One region of the Telluria mixta genome, then DNA from elsewhere that is predicted to be linked to it. Evidence: riboswitches for the same ligand, from Rfam matches in the RefSeq annotation. Region 1 holds a riboswitch; each other region holds the start of a gene.

Region 1 (2,260 bases):
CGGTGCGAGCAGCCCGACCGAGAAACTGCCCAGCGCGACGACGACGGCGTCCGCATGCAGCACGCGATGGCGGCCGTCCGCATCGATGATTTCGACGCCGCGGATGCGGTCGCCCTCGGCCAGCAGGCGCGTGACCGTCGTGTTGTAGATGAAGCGGATGCCGGCCGCCGCGCCGCGTGCCGCGAGCTGCGTCGTGAAGCGGTGGACGTCGCCGGATTCGTCGGTGGCCGTGAAGTCGCCGCCGACCAGCTTGCGGCGCACGGGCGCCAGCGCCGGCTCGATCCGCACGGCCTCATCGGCGTCGACCGTCATGCGCGGGCAGCCCAGGTCGCGCATCGCGGCGGCCGCGTGGCAGGCCCGCTCGAACTCGCGTTCGTCCGTGTAGAAGTGCAGGATGCCGCGCGTGAGGCCGTCGTACTCGATGCCAAGGCGCGCACGCAGCGCCTGCAGGCTGCGGCGGCTGTATTCGGCCAGCGCGACGATGCGGCGCAGGTTGGCGGCCACGCGGCCGGGCGCGCACTCGCGCACGAATTGCAGGCACCAGCGCCATTGCAGCGGGTCGGCCTGCAGGCGGAACAGCAGCGGCGCATCCGCGCGGCCGAGCGACTGCACGACCTTCAGCAGGCCTGCCGGCGTGGCCCACGGTTCGGCGTGCGAGACGGAGATCTGGCAACCGTTCGCGAAGCTCGTCTCCTGCGCGGGGCCGCTCCGGCGCTCGATCACGGTGACGTCGTGGCCGGCTTCGCGCAAGTACCAGGCGGATGCCGTGCCGACGACGCCGGCGCCCAGGACGATCACGTTCATGGGGGCGAGACTCGATTGAAAACGGGATGATGCATGCGGCTCCTCGTGGGTACGACGGGTGGAGCCGGCAAAGAGAACCGGAGCCGGTGCGCGACCGGATTCCGCATGCTTCCCTTCGCTGGCATTACCCAGATCAGGTTCGGAGGGTGTTTCTCACCCGCGGCCGCGGTGGCGGCTGCAGGACCCCTAGCGTTGCCTTATGGCAGCGAGGATTCTACCACGAGGTTGCAGAGGAGCGCCGGCCCGCGGACGGGGCCGGAAAGCGGGGCAGGCCGCGCGGCGGGCGCGCGGTCAGGCCGTGACGGCGAGGGTGGCCGTGGCCAGCGTGACGGTGGGTTTCACCGGTTCACGCCGGTCCTGGCAGGCCACCAGCATGAGGCAGGCGAGGAGCAGTAGGCTCAAGCGTGCGTGATGGCGGTTCATGATGGGCCTCCTATGGCCGCATCGTAGCGCACCGCCGCGGGACGCGGCGCGCCGCTCGAACCGTCAGAACCGGTAGCCGATGCTCGCGCGCACGACGGGATAGAGCTTGAGCGAGTCCACGTCGTCGCGCAGGTGCAGGCGCTCGGCGGCAAGGTCGCTGGCGAGGGCTTTGCAGACGGTGTCCGACGTCTTGCAGCCGACGCTGGTCAGCGTCACGTTCGGATTGCCCTGGTAGAACACGCCGAGATCGACGTTGGTGGTCCAGCGCGACGCGCGCGCCAGTGCGTTGCCCCAGCCGATGCCGAGGTAGGGCGCGGCCTTGCGGTAGTCGATGCGGCCGGTCAGCAGGCCCACGTCGGCCGCCGTGTAGGCGTGGCCGTTCAGCGTGTAGCCGCCCAGGCCGTTCGGCTTCGCTTTCGCATTGAACTTGTTGCCGTTGTAGACGAGGCCGCCGGTCAGGTGGAAGCTGCTGCCTTCGGTCAGGTACCAGTCGAACAGCACGTCGATCGTCTGCAGCTTGCCCTTGATATCGTAATCGACGCCGTCGGAGGTCTTGTCGAAATTGTGGCGGAAGTAGTTGGCGCCGAAGCGGCCGTTCAAATAGGTTTCCATCGGCACGACGACGTGGAAGCCCACGCCGGTGGTGCCGAGATCGGCCGTTACGCCGACTTGCGCGTTGGCGGTGCCCGCCGCCAGCAGGGCGGCCGCGGCCAGCACGGTGTATTTCGCGAACATCGATGACCTTTCAGTGGTTGAGGCCGCGATTGTAGCGGGGCGGTTGCTGCAGTGGAAATGTTGCGCTCCGGTCTGTTGTAATCCCGCCCGGAACGACAATGTAAGCAGGTGTTGCAGCCAATTGTGCATATGATTTCATTTGATAAACTTCGGTAAAACATTACAACGAGGTCATCCTATGAAAGCCCTGATCTTCGGCGTGGCGCTGTGCGCCGCTTCCCTCCCGGCCCTGGCCCAGACCAATGTCTCCGTCAGCATTGGCCAGCCCGGCTTCTATGGTCGCATCGACATCGGCGAC
Region 2 (2,260 bases), 2.3 Mb from region 1:
ACCTCAGTCACCGCGATTACCTCATCAAGGGCTTGAGTCCGCGCCAGCGCGTGCAGGCCGTGCTGAGCCACTACCGGTTCGAGGAAACGACGTTCAACGACGGCTACCTGGACGCCGTCTACGGCCAGCGCGGCCTGCCCCTGTGGCACCACCAGGATGACGGCAGCACCTTCATGATCCAGCTCGAGATGGCCTCGCGCAGCAATGCCGAAGGCGACCTGACTCTCGCCCTCATCGCGGACGGCAAATGCCTGCACCGCCTCTCCTTCAGCTGGCTCGAAGGCGACATGGTGGGCGTCGACATGCCCGTCGTCGCGTTCATCGCGCGCAACCAGGGCCGCTGGATCGATTCCGGCGCCGCGTTCGAAGCGTTCGAGCGCGTCTTCCCGAACAACTCGCCCAGTTTCTTTTGCTTCGCAGCCATGCAGGGCATCGCACTGGCGCTCGGCATGGACAAAGTGGTCGCAATCCGCAGCGACGCGCATATCGCCTACGATCCCGATCCGGAAAAACATTTCGCCAACGCGTATGACGGCTTCTGGAAGATCCTCGGCGGCGAGGAGATGCCTGGCCGCGACGGCTATCTGATCCCGCTGCCGTTCTACGTGAAGCCGCTGTCCGAGATGCCGTCCAAGCACCGCAAGCGCGCGGCGCTGCGGCGCGAGCACTGGCGCCTGATCGGCGACGCGTCCCGCGCCGTCATCCAGCGCCATCTGCTGCATGCGCGCGCGCATGTGGTGCATCCGGCGGCGGTGCCCGAGCCGGCCTGATCCGCATGAACGGGGCCGGCGACGTCACGCTGGCCTCGTGCGGGAACCATTCGCTTTACAACATGTCTATTGACAGACGCACCACCATGGGGCGCGTCTGTGCTACACTCGCGCCTTCGCTAGGGGTCCTGGGAGTTCGCTTCCCGGGTGAGAGATACCCTTCGTACCTGATCTGGATAATGCCAGCGAAGGAAAGCGCAACGCAGTTCCCATCCTTGTTTGCCCTTCTCCCCGTTGGCTCCGGCTTTTAAAAAAAGCAGCGCGCCCATTGCCGGCGCGCGAAAACGAGCAAACCATGAACCGTCAACTGAAGTACTCCATCCTGGCCTGCGCGCTGATGCAAGCGTACGCGCACGTCGCCTACGCGCAGGTACAAGACACCCGCCCCGTCGCCGAAGTCGTCGTGACGGGCAACCGCTTCATCGCCGTCGACCGCGCCAGCGTCGGCGGGTTCGGCGAAGCGTCGCTGTTCGACACACCGGCCTCCATCACCGCCATCGGCCGCACGCAGATGCAGGACCTGTCGATCCGTTCGACGACCGAGGCGATGCGCTTCGACGCGTCCGTCGCCGACGCCTACAACGCCGTCGGCTATGCCGAGCAGTTCTCGATCCGCGGCTTCGCCCTCGACAACAACTACAGCTACCGCAAGGACGGCTTCGCGATCCCGGGCGACACCCAGATCCCGCTGGAGAACAAGGAACGCATCGAAGTGCTGAAAGGCCTCGCGGGCCTGACGGCCGGCATCGCCACGCCGGGCGGCATCGTCAACTACGTGACCAAGCGCCCGACGAATGCGCCGCTGCGCTCCGCGACCGTGGAAGTGTCCGAGCGCGGCACCCTGTACGGTACCGTGGACCTGGGCGGCCGCTTCGAGGACCGCCGTTTCGGCTACCGCATCAACGCGGCCGCCGCCGACCTGCATCCGTACGTGCGCGGCGCGAACGGCGACCGCCAGTTCGTGTCCGCCGCCTTCGACTGGCAGATCACGCCGGATGCGCTTCTGCAGCTGGACATGGATTACCAGCGCAAGGCCCAGATCACGGCGCCCGGCTTCCAGCTGATCCAGGGTACGACGTTGCCGACCGGCGTGTCGGCCAGGATGCTGCTGAACGACCAGCCGTGGACGCGTCCCGTCACGACGAAGGACAGCAACGTCGGCCTGCGCTTCGAGTACAAGCTGGCGCCGGACTGGCTCGCAACGGTGTCCGGCAACAAGCACTGGTTCAAGCGCGACGACTTCACCGCCTTCCCGTACGGCTGCAGCAACGAGGGCGCGGGCTATTATCCGGGCTACTGCGCGAACGGCGACTACGACGTCTACGACTACCAGAGCACGGGCGAGCGCAAGTCGCCGTGGGGCGTGCAGGCGCAGGTGCAGGGCAAGTTCGCGACCGGCGCAATCCGCCATGCGCTGACCGTCGGCGCGTCGTATGCGGAGCGCCACGACAGCTTCGGCGACTACGTCTACGACTACGTCGGCTACAGCA
Region 3 (2,260 bases), 2.5 Mb from region 1:
GCAGGGCGTGCTGGCGCTGCACTGGCCGGACGGCCGCAGCGCCAGCGTCACGCACGCGCGGCTGCGCGCCCTGTGTCCGTGTTCCGAATGCCGTGCGCAGCGGCGGGCCGGGATCGACATCCGGGAAGATGCCGGCGTGCGCCTGGCCGCCATCGAACCTGTCGGTGCCTATGCGCTGAACCTGACGTTCAGCGATGGGCATCGGCGGGGCATTTACCCGTTCGAGATGCTGGCGACGTTCGATTAAAAGGCGATCTCGGTCGTCAATTCCTGCCCGAGATGCAGCTCGCGGCCGGCCCCCGACGTCACGATGCAATTCATGCCCAGGCACACGGCACCTTCCATGCGCGGATTGGCGCGGTAGGTCTGCAGGATGTCGAGCGGATCCGGTCCGCGGACACCCGTCGCCTGGTCGATGGACGGGATCGGGCAGCGCGCGCACGGCTTCACGGGACGGATCGCCAGGTCGCCGATCGTGAGCGTCGCCAGGAAATCCTCTTCGCAGGCATCGAGGCCGTCGACGACGAGATTCGGGCGGAAGCGGTCCATCGGCAGCGTATGGCGGCCGGCCGCGACGAGGCGCGCATTCAGGTCGTCCAGCGACGCCTGGCCGATCAGCAGCAGCGGATACCCGTCGGCGAAGCGCGTCTGCGCTTCCACGCCATCCGTCCACTTGGTGCTCGTCGGGCGCACGACGTCGCGGTGGAAACGCACGAGGCGGCACGGGGCTTGCACCGCGTTTGAAAACCAGTCGGCCGCCGCGTCGCCGCAATCGGCGGCGTCCACCGTGTCGTCCCAGATCTTCACCGTGCGTTTCGGCGCGGACTCGTCCCAGGCGAGCGGCAGCACCAGCGGATCCATGCCGGGCCCATGGACGCGCAGCGCGGCGCCGTCCGGCAGCGGCCGGATCAGCGACATGCGCGGATGCTCGCGCTGCGTGAGGAACTGGCCGTCTTCCGTCACCAGCATCCATTCGCGGTCGTGCACGCCCAGTGCGAACAGACCGGATTCGAGCACGGTGGCGGACCGGACGGCGATGCCGGCGCAGGATTTGATCGGGTACAGGAGCAGATGGGTGAGCAGGGCCATGGATCGGTTCGTTCTGATGGGATCTGGAGAGACAGGCCGATAGTATGCACCAATCCACACCGCGGTTCCTGTTTGCCAATCCCAAAAAACCCGCGTACACTCCGTCCCGTCGTTTCGTGGCCTGCACGAAACGACACCAATGCTAGGGGTCCTGCGCCGTCATCGATGGCGTGGGTGAGAAATACCCTCCGAACCTGATCTGGATAATGCCAGCGAAGGGAAGCTCGAAAAGTCTACGTGCACGTTCGTTCGCACTACGCATCTTCGTACTCCTTAAGCTGGATCGCCGATCTTCAGTGACCAACAAGGAGTACACTTGAACGCCGATCCGAAATTCCTCTCCGCCAGCGCCACCGTCGACGCCGCCGCTGTCGCGCCGCTGCCCAATTCCCGCAAGGTCTACGTGACGGGCAGCCGCCCGGACATCCGCGTGCCGATGCGCGAGATCACCCAGTCCGACACGCCCGCGTCCTTCGGCCATGAACCGAACCCGCCGGTGTGGGTCTACGACACGTCCGGCCCGTACACCGATCCGGACGCCGCCATCGACATCCGCTCGGGCTTGCCCGCGCTGCGCGCCGACTGGATCCGCGAGCGCGGCGACACCGAAGAACTGGCCGGCCCGTCGTCGCACTACGGCGTCGAACGCCTGAGCGACCCGAAGCTGGCCGAGCTGCGTTTCAATCTGCAGCGCAAGCCGCGCCGCGCCGTGCTTGGGCGCAACGTCACGCAGATGCATTACGCGCGCCAGGGCATCATCACGCCCGAGATGGAATACGTCGCCATCCGCGAAAACCTGCGCCGCCAGGAGTACCTCGCCGCCATGGAAGCTGCCGGCCCCACGGGCAAGCGCATGGCGCAGATGATCGGCCGCCAGCATCCGGGCCAGTCGTTCGGCGCCAGCATCCCGCGCGAGATCACGCCCGAATTCGTGCGCGAGGAGATCGCGAAGGGCCGTGCCATCCTGCCGAACAACATCAACCACCCGGAATCGGAACCGATGATCATCGGCCGCAACTTCCTCGTGAAGATCAACGCGAACATCGGCAACTCGGCCGTGACGTCGTCGATCGGCGAGGAAGTCGAGAAGATGACGTGGGCCACGCGCTGGGGCGGCGACACCGTGATGGACCTGTCGACCGGCAAGCATATCCACGAGACGCGCGAATGG

What was found. Region 1 has a riboswitch for thiamine pyrophosphate ahead of P0M04_RS28660 (D-amino acid dehydrogenase). Riboswitches for the same ligand answer to the same signal wherever they lie in the genome.
Region 2: it holds a riboswitch for thiamine pyrophosphate, as region 1 does, so the genes downstream of both, P0M04_RS18500 (TonB-dependent siderophore receptor) here and P0M04_RS28660 (D-amino acid dehydrogenase) in region 1, are expected to answer to the same signal.
Region 3: it holds a riboswitch for thiamine pyrophosphate, as region 1 does, so the genes downstream of both, thiC (phosphomethylpyrimidine synthase ThiC) here and P0M04_RS28660 (D-amino acid dehydrogenase) in region 1, are expected to answer to the same signal.

What each region holds. Positions count from the first base shown of each region.
Region 1 is NZ_CP119520.1:6,501,789-6,504,048, reverse strand. Features, by position in the region: gene P0M04_RS28660 (D-amino acid dehydrogenase) at 1-936, opposite strand, end outside; TPP riboswitch at 898-1,002, opposite strand; gene P0M04_RS28655 (hypothetical protein) at 1,291-1,962, opposite strand; gene P0M04_RS28650 (hypothetical protein) at 2,141-2,260, shown strand, end outside.
Region 2 is NZ_CP119520.1:4,153,770-4,156,029, reverse strand. Features, by position in the region: gene P0M04_RS18505 (DUF535 family protein) at 1-770, shown strand, start outside; TPP riboswitch at 882-981, shown strand; gene P0M04_RS18500 (TonB-dependent siderophore receptor) at 1,066-2,260, shown strand, end outside.
Region 3 is NZ_CP119520.1:1,527,182-1,529,441, forward strand. Features, by position in the region: gene P0M04_RS06720 (DUF971 domain-containing protein) at 1-247, shown strand, start outside; gene P0M04_RS06725 (MOSC domain-containing protein) at 244-1,089, opposite strand; TPP riboswitch at 1,224-1,327, shown strand; gene thiC (phosphomethylpyrimidine synthase ThiC) at 1,406-2,260, shown strand, end outside.